Regions from separate parts of the Aeribacillus pallidus genome, predicted to be linked through region 3. Evidence: riboswitches for the same ligand, from Rfam matches in the RefSeq annotation. Region 3 holds a riboswitch; each other region holds the start of a gene.
The links. Region 3 has a riboswitch for S-adenosylmethionine ahead of ABES52_RS01370 (2,3-diketo-5-methylthiopentyl-1-phosphate enolase). Riboswitches for the same ligand answer to the same signal wherever they lie in the genome.

Region 1 (5,659 bases), on a different contig from region 3:
AGTTTGTATTTTCTCTTAAGCCAGACTTTGACTCTCCGATACCCGTAGATTCCTTTCAGTTTTTTATGGCACTCCTCGATTTTTTTCTTTAACTGCTCGTCTTCTAATTGCTTTTGAGAAGGGTGTTTCTGCCGTTTTACCCAATTGTAATATCCACTTCGAGACACGCCTGCAATCTTACATAATTCTTGAATAGAAATATGGTTACCAGCGATTTCATGAATGATGGCGAACTTCTTATGAGTTGGTACGGTTTCCATTCCCCCTTTCACATTTTTAAGAGCTTTTTTTAGCATTTCTACTTCCGCTTCAAGACGCTTGATTTTCGTTTCAGGATCTTCTGGACGAGTTCTCGGTCTTCCTTTTCCTGGACCTTTTGCCTTCCCGCGTTTTTCCTCCAGACCTTTCATTCCTTCTTTGTCATAGTGTTCTACCCATCGACGTACCATGGTATGATCAATCCCTAACTCTTTAGCCACCGATTTGTAGCCCATGCCCTCTTTTTTATATAGATCCACAGCTTTCTTTTTAAACTTTACATCATATGTTTTTCGTATTTTCCCCATAGAAAAAATCCCCTCCATAGTAGACAGATTAATGTGCTTTCTTTTTTCTGTCTACTATAAGGGGATCATATCAGACAGCAGGGGGGGTTTTTATGCAAGCCTAACTAGGGTTTATTTTTTATTAAGACGATAACCCTCGATGATAAAAAGGAAATAAATCATAAAAGGCGAAATAATAATTAGCACTTGTTTAAGCCGAGGTTTAAATAAACGTTTGTTTAATTAAGAGGATCCAACCTGTTACGATCCCCAAATGGGCTTGACAGAAAAACGAAATAGTATGTATATTGTAAATATTATCAAATTGTTACGAAATTTATAAAATCATATATTTATTTGATTATTTGTTCAAGTGAATAACAAGATTGATTGTTTTTAAAACCAACTAAATATATAAGCATAATTTCTTATCTAGAGAGGTGGAGGGACTGGCCCGATGAATCCTCGGCAACAGATTCTGTATAGAATACTGTGCCAATTCCAGCAAGCAATACGCTTGGAAGATAGGAAAGGATGACAATGCTTCTTTGTGTATGTAAAGGATCATTCTCAGCCTCTTTCTATTTTCCAGAAAGAGGCTTTTTATTTTAACAAAGACTATTTCACTCTGAATCTAACAACAGATTTCAAAAGGGAGAACAAGAGCCATAAATTTGATTAAAGGAGGAGCTATATGGAAAGGGTTATACAATTTTGGGATTATATATTCGCTAATCAACAACAGATTATTTCGTTAACCTGGGAACATTTTCAGCTTGTTGGTTTGTCTTTAGTTATTGCTATTGCAATTGGTGTCCCCATAGGTGTTATGTTGACAACAAATGAAGAATTAGCAGAAACAGTCCTACAAGTTACAAATATGATTATGACCATTCCTAGCATTGCTCTTTTTGGATTAATGATGCCGATTCTCTCCTTGATTAACCAAGGAATTGGGTTTCTACCAGCTATTATCGCATTAGTTTTGTATTCACAGCTTCCTATTATTCGTAATACATACCTTGCAATAAAAAATGTGAATCCATATATTCGAGACGCAGCTATTGGATTGGGAATGACTAAAGTACAGCGGCTTTTAAAAGTGGAAATTCCAAACGCTCTTCCTATCATGTTAGCAGGTATTCGCACAGCGGTTGTATTAAATATTGGAATCGGGGCAATTGCTGCCTTTGTTGGAGCAGGTGGATTAGGAGTTCTTATTAATCAAGGAATATCCAGAACTCATCCAGATATGATTCTTGCCGGTAGTTTATTGATTTGTATCATATCACTAATTGCCGACAGCCTACTTGGATGGTTACAAAAACGATTTACCCCTATGAATTTACGAGATAAATAGAACAGTTATCGGAGGTACATACAATGATCGAATTTAAACATGTTTCCAAAATATATAACAAACATGTCACAGTTCTAAAAGACATTAACCTATCTGTACCTAGAGGAAAAATTGTTGTGTTACTAGGACCATCAGGGTGTGGGAAAACCACTTTACTCAGAATGGTGAATCGGCTTGTTTCTCTGTCAAAAGGAGAGATTTTTATTAACGGAAAAGAAATTCATCATTTTAATGAAATTGAACTTCGCCGGAAAATCGGTTATGTGATTCAACATCACGGCTTATTCCCAAATATGACGATTGAACAAAACGTGATGATTGTACCTACTTTATTAAGATGGAACAGCAAACAAAAACAGAAACGATTTAGTGAATTAATGGAATTGATTGGACTTGATCCCGATGAATATCGCAAAAGATATCCTCACCAATTATCAGGTGGGCAACAGCAGCGAATTGGTATTGCTCGAGCAATGGCAGCTGATCCACCAGTCATGTTAATGGATGAACCGTTTAGTGCACTAGATCCTGTCATACGTACTCACTTGCAAGATGAGTTTTTAAAAATTCAAAAACAAGTAAAGAAAACCATTTTGTTTGTCAGTCATGATATTGATGAAGCAATAAAGCTGGGTGATTATATTGCTATTTTAAATAATGGGCAATTAATACAATATGATACTCCAAGTCGTCTGTTGCTCTCTCCTAAAAATGAGTTCGTGGCAAATTTCATTGGGAAAGATCGTACATTCAAACAACTTAGCCTTTATACAATTGCCGATTTAATGAAAGAAGGCTATGTTCGACAAGTAGAAAACCATTTAATTTCTGAAACCATCTCGATTGACACAAACCTGCGTGAAGCGTTATCAAAATTACTTTTTAATTCAAATGAACAAGCGATCATTATAAATGGACAACAACCTGTTGGGATTGTTCATAGCCAAGATATTAAACATTTTTTACACAGCCTTACTCATAAACCGATTAGAAAGGAAGTGAACTATGAAGAAAAAAATCTTGTCAAATCTTTTTAAGTTTATTTGCTTATTGTGTTCACTTATTTTTCTTATTTGGGCCTATCAAAGTGGGAACTTTCAGCTTATTTTTGATTATCCAGATGAATTCATAGTTCTTTTTTCTGAACATCTGAAACTTGTTACACTCTCATCGGCACTTGCCATCTTCACTTCAATTCCTGTTGGCATTTTTATAACAAGAGAAAGATTCAAAAAGTTTGAATGGGCTTTTCTCAATCTTGCTAATATCGGGCAAGCTGTACCAAGTATAGCTGTTTTAGCACTTATTATGTTAGTTTTAGGAATCGGTCTGTATTCTGCTGTTATTGCATTATTTATGTATTCCCTCTTACCGATTTTACGAAATACCGTAGAAGGCATTAAATCCATTGATAACCAGTTGTTGGATTCAGCTAAAGGTATGGGACTAACACCAACACAAATTCTATTTCGAATTGAGATTCCAAATGCCCTACCAACTATGATGGGTGGCATTAGGACAGCAGTTGTACTGAATATTGGAAATGCTGCCTTAGCGTATTTAATCGGTGGTGGAGGATTAGGAGATTATATTTTTACAGGTATTGAAATGCTCGATAGTACATATCTTCTCTCAGGAGCCGTTCCTGTTACTTTAATGGCAATCATTGCAGATTCTAGTTTACGTCTTATAGAAAGGTTCATTACGTCAAAAGGAGTTCGCTTAAGACAATCTGCAATCAATTAAAATTTATTTTTTTAGGAGGGTACTCGTCATGAAAAAATTACTTTATTTCGTCTTTATTTTTTTACTAGCTTTGTTTGTTTTAACCGGATGCAAAAATAGTGAAACAGCGTCAGGAGATGACAAGAAAGACGATACCATTGTTGTAGGGACAAAATATCATACAGAATCTTACATTTTATCAAAAATTACAGCTCTATATTTAAAAGATAAAGGATATCAAATTGAAGAAGCTGGCCAAATGGGAGGTCAACTATCTCGTAAGGCTCTAGAAAATGATCAAATTGATCTTTATTGGGACTATACCGGAACAGCGTTAGTGACTTATTTAAAGCAAGACACGATTTCAGATCCAAAACAAGCATACGAAAAACTTGCAAAAATCGATAAAGAAAAGAACGACATTATTTGGTTAAGTCCTGCTGCTTTTAATAATACATTCGCTCTTTTATTAAAAGAAGAAAAAGCAAAAGAACTTGGTATCGAAACGATTAGTGATTTAGCTGCTTACGTAAATCAAAATCCTGGAAAATTAACATTTGCTACAAACGCTGAATTTGCGAGCCGTCCTGATGGCTTAAAAGGAATTGAAAAAGAATATGGTTTTAAATTTGGATCTAAGAATGTGAAAAAAATGGAGACAGGCTTACCTATTCAAGCATTAAGCAATGGTGAAGTGGATGTAGCAGTTGCCTATTCAACAGATGGAAGAATTAAAGCGTATAACTTAAAAGCCTTAAAAGATGATAAAACCTTCTTTCCTGCTTATAACGGTATGGTCACAACTCGTGCAGATGTATTACAACAACATCCAAATCTTGAAAAAGAATTAAAACCAATTGTAGATAAATTAGACGATGAAACGATCACAAATTTGAACTATCAAGTAGATTTCGAAAAGAAAAGTGTTGAAGAGGTAGCAAAGAACTGGTTATTACAAAACGGATTTATTAAATCAAAATAAGGATTCTGGTGTTAATGTAATCCCCCTGCTGATTAGCAGGGGGATTTTTATCCTCGATGATAAAAAGGAAATAAATCCTAAATGGCGAAATAATTATTTAAGACAAGGTCTAAATAAACGTTTGTTTAATCCAAGATCTAAATAAACGTTTGTTTAATTAAGGGGGCATTCCATTGATGGAAAATGAGGAGAGACAACTGCAACAATTAGTGGTGAAATTTTTCTCCGAACAACAAGAAAGGCAAGTGAACGATCGTCTTCGCACTTCGCTTCTTTTATTAAAAAATCAAGAGAAAGTTCGGCAAGATCCTACCCATTATTATAATGAAGAAAGTGATATAAAAGACATTCAAACCTATTATAAAGATGTTAGCCATCCAAATAAATCTGCGACGGAATTGTTTCACCTTTTTCATGAACTAGTCAAAACAACGCATAAAAACCAATTACCTTATTCCATCAGTAAAGACCGCTATTTATATACGTGGGTCGATTTGCAACCGGATGGATCGGTGAAAAGTATTTATTCTGGGGAAAAAGAGGATCCGCAAAAGCTCATTCAGGAAGACTTTTTAACGAATCAAAAAAGGTATGTCCAATTCCAATCCCTTTTAAAACAAGTGAAAAAGAAGGGCTCTACCTTATTGAAAAAAATGAAAATTATTGATAGGGAACTAAAGTATAATACAGAACATATTGTTCCCCAATCTTGGTTTCATGCACGTGAACCAATGAAAGGTGATTTGCATCATTTATTTGTCTGTCAACCTGCTTGCAATTCAAGAAGGTCCAATTACCCCTATGCTGACTTTTCTTTTTATCAACCCGAATTACCAACAGAAAAAATCCGCAATCATTGTGGGATCGTCATAGATGGACGCTTCGAACCTGAACACGGAAAAGGCGCCGCTGCTCGAGCGATGCTGTACTTTCTTTTACGCTACCCAAAGGCCATCAAAAAAAGCTTCTTAGAACAAATCGATCTTCGTTTACTCATCCAATGGCATGAAGCATTCCCTATCACCATTTATGAAAAACACCGCAACC
Region 2 (5,659 bases), on a different contig from region 3:
TCTCTGTCCACAGATGACAAAAGCTTTCGTAAAACCATATCTTTTCAGGAATGGTTCAAGGTGCTGGATCACTCCGCTTTCACATACATAATCATTCGGTGCACCACGCACTTCTAACAGGTCCAATCGAATCACTCCTTAATTGTTTATAAAGATAAGGAAAGCACCGCAACCATGCGGCGCTTCGCTAAAGGAAGTTTATTTTCGATTTAACATCCATTGCGGTTTTCCGAAGCCTTGGAAATCTTTATCGATGACTTGTTCAAACTCCTCGGATTCAACGGCTTCTTTAATGTCTTTGACAAATGGTTTGTCTAAATCTTTCGTATTAACGACGACGCGATTTCGGTAGTCATCTGGCATGTTCTCTAACTCAAGGGCATCAAGTAAATTCATTTTAGCCGCTAACGCGTAGTTTCCTGGAACAGCCGCTAAGTCCACACTTTCTACAGCCCGAGGCAGCTGGCCAGCTTCAATTGGTTTAAATTGTAGGTTTTTTACATTTTCTTTTACGTCTTTTTCTGAAACCGTTAATGGGTTTACGGATGAATCAAGAGTAATTAGTCCGGCATCTTGTAAGATTAATAGAGCTCGTGCTAAGTTTGTTGGGTCGTTCGGAATCGCAATTTCGCTACCTTCTTCAATTTCGTCTAATGAATTAAATTTATGAGAGTAAATTCCCATCGGAGCCGTCGGAACGATAATCACTTCCGATAGGTCTAAATGATGTTCTTCAGCAAACTTTTCCATATAAATTTTATGCTGAAACAGATTCGCGTCTAAGTCACCATTTGCAAGCGCTAAGTTCGGCTGAATGTAGTCGCTAAATTCAACGACTTTGACTTTATAGCCTTTCTTTTCCAAAATCGGTTGAATCGCTTTACGAACCATGTCACTGTAAGGACCGGATGTCGCTCCAATGGTAAGTTCTTTTTTCTCGGCTGCATTCGACGAAGTTTCGTTGCTTCCGCAAGCAGCTAGAAGTCCAATCGATAAAAGTAAAATGAGAATGATCGAAAATTTTTTCATGTCTGTACCCCCTAGGATATGTAATGCAATAGATTTATTTTTTAGCGTTATTATCGCTTATCTACTAGACGAGCGATATGGTCGCCAAGAAACTGAATGAGTTGAACAAGACAAATTAATATGACAATTGTCGTAATCATTACGGTATTATCGTAGCGGTAATACCCGAAGCGGATGGCTAAGTCTCCAATTCCTCCACCACCTACAATACCAGCCATAGCAGAATATCCTACTAAACTGATCGTGGTAATGGTAAGGCCATGCATAATTCCAGGACGGGCTTCAGGTAGGAGTACATCTTTTATAATCATCCATGGCGTCGCCCCAACCGCAACCGCTGCTTCAATAACGCCTTTATCAATTTCCCGCAACGACGTTTCTACGATTCTCGCAAAAAACGGAATCGCTGCGACGGACAAGGAAACAGAAGCAGCCGTCGGTCCAATCGTGGTTCCGGCGATGAGTTTCGTTAATGGTAAAAGGCCCACTAGTAAAATAACAAACGGAATGGAACGAACCATATTGACGACAAATCCGAGGGTTGATTGGATGGTCTTATTTTCTAAAAACAGCCCCCTGTCGGTGACAAATAACAAAATTCCTAATGGTAGACCTAGTAAACAGGCGATGGAAAGAGAAATGGCTACCATATAAAGAGTTTCTAAAAACGCTTTGTTTAATTCAGGTAGTAAGTTTAGCAATGAATCAAGCAGCACTTCCAATCACCTCCAATCCACTTGTTCGATGAGAAATATATTCAATGGCTTTTTGAACTTCTTGAGGATCGCCGGTTAGTTCCATAATAAAAATCCCTAATGGTAAGTCTTGAATGTACTCAATTTTCCCGTGCAAAATATTTCCTCTCACCTTAAATGTTTGCAGCATATCCGAAACAACGGCCTGTTCCGCGATCTCCCCTTTAAACTGTATTTTGACAATCGTTCCAGTCTGTTTTTGTAACAGGTGTTCCGGAAGGTCAAATTGAATCACACTTTCGATAAACGATTTGGTTAATTCTTCTTTCGGATTGGTGAAAATTTCATAAACGGTGCCTAATTCAATGACTTTTCCATCCTGCATCACAGCAATCCGGTCGCAAATATCTTTCACGACTTCCATCTCATGGGTAATTAACACGATTGTAATGCCAAGTTCTCGATTAATCTTTTTTAACAAGGACAAAATCGACTTGGTCGTACTTGGATCAAGGGCTGATGTGGCTTCATCGCATAAAAGAACAGATGGTTCATTGGCTAAAGCTCGGGCAATACCGACACGCTGTTTTTGTCCACCACTTAATTGGGAAGGATAGGCATCTCGTTTATCCAGAAGACCAACCATCTCCAACAGTTCCGTTACTCTTTTTTCAATTTCACTTTTTGATTTTTTCGCCGCTTTTAAGGCAAAGGCGATATTTTCGAATACTGTTTTCGAGCTAACAAGATGGAAATGCTGAAAAATCATCCCTATTTTTAATCGGGCTTGACGCAATTCCTTTTCATTTAAAGACGTTAAATCGACTCCATCGATGATGACATTTCCCGACGTCGGCCGTTCTAAAAGGTTTATGCAGCGCAATAGGGTACTTTTTCCTGCACCGCTATAGCCAACGATGCCAAAGATTTCTCCTTTGTTGATGGTTAACGAAACGTGATCGACACCAACGACTTGTTTATGTTTGGTCGTATACACTTTTACTAAGTCTTTAATCGCAATCATCTAATTGCTCACTCCTATTCGGTTTGAGATGTTTTAACAATCAAAAAATTTATATAACTACGAAAATAACAAAAAATGCCTCTTCCATTCAGAAAGAGGCATCGGTATCTATGTACACGACTTATCTTTCAGAATGGAAGCCATTCTGCAGGATGTGGCACCGTTCCTATGATCAGGAGGTTGCCGGACGTCATCGGGCCTGTTCCCTCGGTCTCTCTTGATAAGCGGTCTTTCGTATTGAATTTGATATCAATCTTAATATCTAAGTAAATCATTGTCAATAAGTGTTTTTTATTTCCTTTTCAAGATAACGCTTACATGGTTGTGATTTAAAGGAAAAATTTTTTTATAAATAAGAGAAATAAAAAAGGGGTAGTCGGGTAAAGAAAACTATTTATTTTTATCTTTTCTTTCTTTTAAGAAGGCTATGTTATATGTCATAGTTGATTTTTAGCAAGTTAAACACATGAAGCGAAAGGCGGCGACTCCAGCGGGAACAAGAAGCCAGGCAAGACCCTTATTTGAGCGAGGGAAGCGGCTTGCGGCTTGCCCGCGGAAAGCGTCCGCCACAAGCGGAATGTATAAATATCAACAGTATCGTTTAACAGACATTCATGCCAATTGCCATTGGAACACCGATGAATGAAATAACAGTAAAAGTTATCCACAGTTATTTTAGGGTAGAGCCTTTAAGAAGAGACAGTACAACCTGTCCCTTTATGTTGGGTGTATTTTTTTATTGATACTGCTGCAACCTTGAGAAAAATTGTTTAACAAAATCATAAAACACTTTAACAGACGGAGCGAGGTTATGGCGAGTAGAATAAATGACCCCAACATTTCGTTTCACTTGGGGCATGTCAATCGGAATTTTGACCGTGTAGCGAGGCATCGTGTCATAAAATGTGTTTTCTGGAAGAAGGGTTACCCCAATTCCAGCTGATACCAGTCCTTTGATTGCGTCTAAATCTTCTCCTTCCGAGGAGATGATCGGAGAAAAACCGGCTTGTCGGCAAGCATTAATGACGATGGTATGGAGTACATACCCTTTCGGAAAGGTAACGAACGGTTCATTGCGCAGTTCATTTAAGGCTAAACGCTCTCGTTTGGCTAAGTGATGGTGAAGGGGCAATAGTACAGCAAAGGACTCCATAAATAAAATTTCTCCTTTTAGTTCTTTCTCATCCGTTGGAACGGGGCCAATAAACGCTAAATCGAGCTCTCGATTTTTCACCGCTTCGATTAAAAAATGATACGATCCTTGACGTAAATGGAATTTGACATTTGGATGTTCTTCTTTAAAGGAGGAAATCACCATTGGCAGCGTATGACTGGCTAAACTGGACGGAAATCCAATTTTAATCGTCCCATGTTCGGGATCTAAATATTCCTCAATTTGCTGCTTGGCGTTTTCGACTGCTCGTAACACAGCTTCGGCATGGGGTAAAAAATACTTTCCAATTGGTGTTAGCTTGACATTTCGTCCTTCTCGTTCAAACAATTGGACCCCTAACTCGGCCTCTAAATTAGCAATCTGGCGACTGATCGCGGACTGGGCCACGTGGAGTGTATCGGCTGCTTCAGAAACGTGTTCTCTTTTCGCTACTTCCACAAAATAAATGAGCTGTCTTAGTTCCATCACGGACACTCCTTACGATTCATCTCAAAATGAGATTGATTTAATCTGAATTATATATTGTTTATATAAATTTTGAAAATTAAAATGATTATTACAGGCGCAACGGTGAAACGAATGGGGGGAGATAAATGACGAAACGGTATGGATTACCTAAAGCACAAGGTCTCTACCGTTCTGAGTTTGAACATGATGCTTGTGGGATTGGGTTATATGCTCATCTAAAAGGAAAGCCGTCCCAGGATATCGTGAAGAAAGGAATTCATATGTTACGGCAATTAGAACATCGTGGGGGACAAGGAAGCGACCCGGAAACTGGGGATGGCGCAGGAATAATGGTTCAAATTCCTCACGAGTTTTTTCATAATGTGTGTACTCATATCGATCTTCCAGAAGCGGGACGATATGGGGTTGGGATGATTTTTTTCCCAGAAAACGAGGATGAACGGACAACCTATGAACAAAAAATCAACGAAATTATCGAAAAAGAAGGACAAATCGTATTAGGATGGCGAACTGTACCAGTAAATGTCGAAAAACTCGGAAAATTAGCAAAAGAAAGTAAACCGTTTATTCGTCAAGTGTTTATTGGCGCCAACGACAAACTAACGGACGACCTATCTTTTGAAAGAAAGTTGTATGTGATTCGAAAGCTTGCCGAAAAGCTGGTATTGTCGAACGAATTTTATTTCGCCAGTCTATCCAGTCGTACCATCGTCTACAAAGGATTGTTAACACCTGATCAATTAGACGAGTTTTACCTAGATTTACAAGATGAACGCTTTCAATCGGCATTTGCGCTTGTTCACTCCCGTTTTAGTACGAATACCTTCCCAAGCTGGGAACGAGCTCATCCGAATCGCTATTTAATCCATAATGGTGAAATCAATACACTTCGTGGAAATATTAACTGGATGAACGCGAGGGAAAAACAATTTGTTTCTGAATATTTTGGTGATGACTTAGAAAAAATCAAGCCGATTTTGGACATGAACGGAAGCGATTCATCCATTTTAGATAATGCATTTGAATTTTTGGTACTGGCAGGGAAAAAGCCAGCCCATGCCGCGATGATGTTGATTCCTGAGCCATGGTTTTGGGACAGTGAAATGGATGATGACAAAAAAGCGTTTTATGAATATCACAGTTGTTTAATGGAGCCATGGGATGGTCCAACAGCGATTTCATTTACAGATGGTAAGCAAATTGGCGCGATTTTAGATCGCAACGGCCTCAGACCTGCTCGTTATTATGTTACTAAAGACGATTATATCA
Region 3 (5,659 bases):
AGTTCCAAATTGTCGATGTTAACCCTGAAATTTGTCGCATTTTTCAAAAAGAAAAAGAACAACTGATCGGGGAAAATTTGCAAGAATGGTTATCGAAAAGTACGAAGCAAAAGAAAAAATTCGAGCATTACCAAGTGGAGCTAGAAAAAAACGGCCAGGCGGATATGTTATTATCGTTTAAGTTATCCAAAAACGAGACGCGTCATTTAGAGATATCATCGAAAAAAAATGTCATGTTGAATTTAAACTATACGGTTATTCGCGATGTCACCGAAAAACTTGAAATGCAAGAGCAATTAAGAAAATCAGATACGTTAACAGTTGTTGGAGAGCTTGCTGCCGGTATTGCCCACGAAATTCGAAATCCGATGACGGCTTTAAAGGGGTTTATTCAATTACTTCAAAATAAGATGAACGATGATCATTCGATGTATTTTGATGTGATTACTTCAGAATTAAAGCGAATTGAAACGATTATCACAGAATTCTTAATTTTAGCGAAGCCTCAAGCGGTTCAATTTGTTCATGCCGACGTCACGAAAATTATGAAAGATACGATTGATCTATTAAATGCACAAGCAATGATGCACAATGTTCAGTTTTCATATTCTTTTCCAAAAAATTTACCACAAGTCTATAGTGAACCGAATCAATTAAAGCAGGTGTTTATCAATATTATTAAAAATGCGATTGAAGTAATGCCTAAAGGTGGAACGATTACAATTACAATTAACGATGACCAAAACGGTTACTTAAAAGTATCCATTAAAGACGAAGGTGTCGGCATACCAGAAGATAAAATCAAACGATTAGGGGAACCTTTTTATACGACGAAAGATCGAGGGACTGGTCTTGGGTTAATGGTTAGTTATAAAATTATTAAAGAGCATAATGGAAAAGTAGAAGTCGAAAGCGAAGTGGGAAAAGGCACAACGTTCCACATATATTTACCGTATTCAGGAACAATGTAAGGAGTTTTTCGTATGAGCCGATATTATGCAACAATGACAAGTCCGATTGGGGAATTATACATCTTTGTCAACGACCATCAAGTAACTGATATTACTTTTGGTAAAGAGAAGGAACTGTTGGAAGAGGCGATATATGAACCGTCCCATTCAATCATTCAGGAAGCCATTTGTCAATTAGATTTATACTTTCAAGGAAAACTTGTACAGTTCCAGCTCCCCATACATTTCGAAGGGACCCCTTTTCAACAAAAAGTGTGGGAAGCGTTACAAGCGATTCCTTATGGAGAAACACGAAGTTACAAGGACATTGCCAAGATGATTGGAAATGAAAAAGCTGTCCGAGCCGTCGGCCAAGCAAATCGAAAAAATCGGTTGCCGATTATCGTTCCATGTCACCGAGTTATTGGAAAAAATGGTGCTTTAACCGGTTACGCCGGAAAAGAAGTGGAGAAAAAACGAATATTGTTACAGTTGGAAGGGGCTTTAAAGTAAGCCTCTTTCTTTTTATTTCTTGAACATTTCTGAAAAATATTTACAATTAAAATAATTTTTATTATCATCTAATTAGATATTTGTCAAATTAGATATATATCGAAATAGGAGGGGTGTTATGCAGCTAGGTAAATCTATTGCTTTTTTTAAAGCAATCGGGGACGCGACACGCATTCGAATTGTTACATTGTTGGCCAATGGTCCGCTACATGGTCAGGCGATTGCCGGTAAATTAGGTTTAACGGCACCAACAATTACGCATCATCTGCAAAAGCTCAAAGAAGTGAATTTAGTATTCCAACGAAGAGATAAAAACACGATTTATTACCATTTAAACCGTTCCGTCCTGTCGCACCACGGAATGGCGCTCCTCCAGTTAGCCAAACAAAAGGAGGAAAGAGATATGACGTCACTTGAATTGGAAAAGCAAAAAGTTATTCAAAATTTCTTTACACCAGAAGGGAAATTAAAGGCTATTCCAGCGCAGCGAAAGAAGAAATTAATCGTGTTTGAACACATCATTCGAGGACTAGAAATAGGAAGAAAGTACGAGGAAAAAGAAATTAATGAGTATATTAAGAGGTTTCATGAAGACTATGCGACCATTCGTCGTGAGTTCATCATTAATCATTACATGTATCGGGAAAATGGTATTTATGAATTGAATCCAAAAGAAATGTGGGCAACACTTGAATAAGTGAAGAAGGCTGACTTTCAAATAGAAACGTCAGCCGATCTTATAATTAATAAAATTCCGGACGCCGGTCTTGGAATACCGGAATTTTTTGACGAATGCGTTCTACATCATCTAGTTCAATCGTTCCATAGATGCATTGTTCTATTTCGCTTGCTTCAACAATCACTTCTCCCCACGGATTGACGATCATGGAATGGCCAGCAAACGTATTAGCAGAATCATTGCCTGCCCGGTTGCAAGCAATCACAAAACATTGGTTTTCAATCGCTCGTGCTTGAAGTAAGGTACGCCAATGGTCCAGTCGTGGTAAAGGCCACTCTGCTACGACAAAGATTGCTTTTGCTCCAAGTAATACATGTTTTCGAATCCATTCAGGAAAGCGAATGTCATAACAAATGACCCCAGCAAATGTCTCCCCATCTAAAGAAAACAGACCGTCTGTATCTCCACTCGTTAAAAATTTATGTTCGTCCATCAGTTGAAAGAGATGTAGTTTACTATAATGCTTCACTTCTTCCCCATCTCGATTGACGACAAGCAGCGTGTTTGAAATCGTTTCCCCTTTTTTAAAAGGAATCGAACCTGCAATGATATGAATACCATATATTTTTGCTAACTGTTGAATCATTTGCCGGACATCGGCACCTTCTTCTTGAACAATATTTCGCAATCTCGAAAGATCGTAACCTGTTGTCCAAAGTTCTGGTAAAACCAATATATCACAGCCTTGTTCGACGATTACAGGGAGACTTTCTTGTAATTTTTTTATATTTTCTTCTGGTTTTCCCAATTGGATATCCATTTGGAATAAAGCAAGTCGATAGTTCACTTTCTGTCCTCCTCATATTTTCTTCAAGTATGTTTAAAAAGTATAAAAATAATAAATTTTTGCTCTTTACATTTCTTAACAATCGTTATATCATGTTTCACTAGAAATGAAAAGCAAAAGAGTTACCTTGATTAAAATAGCGAATGGAATGTGAAGAAGGTGGAAAATTTGACTATTTATGAACCATCACAAATAATCCAACAATTACCGAAGCAATTTTTCGCTAATTTAGTGAAACAAGTAAGCGCAAAGGTTGCCCAAGGGCATGATGTCATAAATTTAGGCCAAGGGAATCCTGATTTACCAACTCCAGCGCATATCGTCGAAAAAATGCAAGAAGCGGTTCAAAATCCATTGAATCATAAATATGCACCTTTTCGAGGATTTGATTATTTGAAAGAAGCAGTGGCGACCTTTTACAAACAAGAATATGGGGTAAAGATCGATCCGAAACATGAGGTGGCTGTTCTTTTTGGAGGGAAAGCTGGACTCGTTCAATTACCTATTTGTCTATTAAACCCTGGCGATATTGCCCTTCTTCCGGACCCCGGGTATCCAGACTATTTATCTGGACTAGCGATGGCCAGAGCATCTTACGAGTTGATGCCTCTTCGGGAAGAGTCTCAATTTCTACCGGAATTTGATTTTATAAATCCTCATGTACTTGAAAAAGCAAAACTCATGTTTTTAAACTATCCGAACAATCCAACAGGGGCGACCGCTGATCTCAGCTTTTTTGAAGAAACGGTACGCTTAGCGGAAAAGCATCGAATTTGTGTTGTGCACGACTTCGCATATGGAGCGATCGGCTTTGATGGACAAAAGCCGATTAGCTTTTTACAGGCAGAAGGGGCGAAAGAAGTTGGCATTGAAATTTATACATTGTCAAAAACATACAATATGGCTGGCTGGCGGGTCGCTTTTGCAATTGGCAATCGCTCCGTCATTCAAGCTCTTGAGCAATATCAAGACCATATGTATGTGAGTCTTTTCGGTGCGATTCAAGAAGCTGCCGCCCACGCGCTTCTTTCCTCCCAACAGGCGGTGAGAGACCTGGTACAAACGTACGAAAAACGGAGAAATACGTTGATTGAAGCTGCTCATCAAATTGGCTGGAATGTAACTCAACCGAAAGGCACTTTTTTTGCCTGGCTGAATGTGCCGAATGGCTATACTTCTATGGAGTTTTTCCAATTGTTATTAGAAAAAGCTCATGTCGCTGTGGCTCCGGGAGTTGGATTTGGACAATATGGGGAAGGGTACGTGCGTGTAGGACTGTTAGCAGAAGAAAAACGACTAGTGGAAGCCATTGAACGAATGGATGCACTCCGTTTATTTAAATCGTAGCAATTAAGATAATTGGTGAAAAAAATATTGACAATTTTTCTAGGAGATGGCATAATTCGAATTAATTTAAATTATATGAAAATTGAATACGTAAGAATTTCTTATCAAGAGTAGGTGGAGGGACGAGCCCGATGAAACCCGGCAACCGACCGTAATACCATCGCGAGGTGGGGCGCTTAAGGCGCCGGATGTAACATCCGCAAGGCACGGTGCTAATTCTTGCAGCGTTATGCTGAGAGATAAGAAGATGGTGGATAGAAACGCAACCTCTTCTTATCGAAGAGGTTTTTTTATTTGATTTGAAAAAGGAGGAGCAAGATGTCCTATCTTATTGCTACTTACAAAATGAGGGGAAAGCCCGGTTCGTTTTTGAAAAAGGCCGAACAGATTGCACTTGGTATGACAGTTGGTTCTTGGACGAATTTACCTTTGCTTGAAAAAGAACAACTGAAAAAGCACAAAGGTGAAGTTCTTTCAGTGGAAGAAGTTGGACTTGAGAAAGGAGAGACAGAAAAAGTAACTGGTTATGTCCGAATTGGGTATCCTATCGTTAATATTACGACCGATTTTCCTTCCATCTTAACGACTGTGTTTGGGAAGCTTTCATTAGACGGAGAAATCAAATTAGTGGATGTATCGTTTCCGGATGAATTATTTCCGTCATTCCCAGGCCCGCGTTTTGGAATCAAGAAAATTCGAGAAGGGTTACAAGTATTGGATCGACCACTTGTGATGAGCATTTTTAAAGGGGTGATTGGCCGCGACTTACCATACCTGTTGTCGCAACTAAAAGAACAAGCGCTTGGTGGTGTGGACTTAGTAAAAGATGATGAAATTTTGTTCCAAAATGACCTTACGCCTTTTGAACAGCGGATTGTTGAAGGGAAGAAGGTGCTAAATCATGTGTATGAAGAAACAGGACATCGAACGTGGTATGCGGTTCATCTTTCTGGTCGGACAAAAGACATCATTGACCGGGCGAGACGTGCATCTGAATTAGGGGCAGATGTGTTGTTATTCAATGTATTTACGTATGGGTTGGATATTTTACAGCAGCTAACTGAAGACGATGAAGTGAACGTCCCAATTATGGCACATCCTGCTTTTAGCGGAGCATTGACTTCTTCCCTCATTTATGGTTTGTCCCATTCTCTTTTACTTGGAAAGTTGTTGCGCTATGCCGGAGCAGATTTTTCCCTCTTTCCATCTCCATATGGTTCGGTTGCGCTCAAAAAAGAGGAAGCGCTCCACATTAGAGATGAATTAGTGAAAAATCACGTGTATAAACGTACATTCCCGGTCCCATCGGCAGGGATTCATCCC

Region 1: it holds a riboswitch for S-adenosylmethionine, as region 3 does, so the genes downstream of both, ABES52_RS11770 (ABC transporter permease) here and ABES52_RS01370 (2,3-diketo-5-methylthiopentyl-1-phosphate enolase) in region 3, are expected to answer to the same signal.
Region 2: it holds a riboswitch for S-adenosylmethionine, as region 3 does, so the genes downstream of both, ABES52_RS13095 (methionine ABC transporter ATP-binding protein) here and ABES52_RS01370 (2,3-diketo-5-methylthiopentyl-1-phosphate enolase) in region 3, are expected to answer to the same signal.

Annotation. Positions count from the first base shown of each region.
Region 1 covers NZ_JBCNBW010000052.1:47,519-53,177, reverse strand. The annotation lists partial or broken gene ABES52_RS11780 (IS3 family transposase) at 1-230, opposite strand, end outside; partial or broken gene ABES52_RS11775 (transposase) at 276-566, opposite strand; SAM riboswitch class I at 971-1,076, shown strand; gene ABES52_RS11770 (ABC transporter permease) at 1,240-1,905, shown strand; gene ABES52_RS11765 (ABC transporter ATP-binding protein) at 1,929-2,942, shown strand; gene ABES52_RS11760 (ABC transporter permease) at 2,911-3,651, shown strand; gene ABES52_RS11755 (ABC transporter substrate-binding protein) at 3,680-4,612, shown strand; gene ABES52_RS11750 (endonuclease I family protein) at 4,789-5,659, shown strand, end outside.
Region 2 covers NZ_JBCNBW010000060.1:6,985-12,643, forward strand. The annotation lists gene ABES52_RS13080 (iron-containing alcohol dehydrogenase family protein) at 1-126, opposite strand, end outside; gene ABES52_RS13085 (MetQ/NlpA family ABC transporter substrate-binding protein) at 199-1,029, opposite strand; gene ABES52_RS13090 (methionine ABC transporter permease) at 1,080-1,745, opposite strand; gene ABES52_RS13095 (methionine ABC transporter ATP-binding protein) at 1,735-2,748, opposite strand; SAM riboswitch class I at 2,867-2,975, opposite strand; gene ABES52_RS13100 (hypothetical protein) at 3,215-3,394, shown strand; gene gltC (glutamate biosynthesis transcriptional regulator GltC) at 3,485-4,387, opposite strand; gene gltB (glutamate synthase large subunit) at 4,516-5,659, shown strand, end outside.
Region 3 covers NZ_JBCNBW010000005.1:1,683-7,341, reverse strand. The annotation lists gene ABES52_RS01395 (PAS domain-containing sensor histidine kinase) at 1-971, shown strand, start outside; gene ABES52_RS01390 (methylated-DNA--[protein]-cysteine S-methyltransferase) at 984-1,463, shown strand; gene ABES52_RS01385 (DUF2087 domain-containing protein) at 1,582-2,160, shown strand; gene ABES52_RS01380 (carbon-nitrogen family hydrolase) at 2,207-2,989, opposite strand; gene ABES52_RS01375 (pyridoxal phosphate-dependent aminotransferase) at 3,149-4,336, shown strand; SAM riboswitch class I at 4,435-4,582, shown strand; gene ABES52_RS01370 (2,3-diketo-5-methylthiopentyl-1-phosphate enolase) at 4,655-5,659, shown strand, end outside.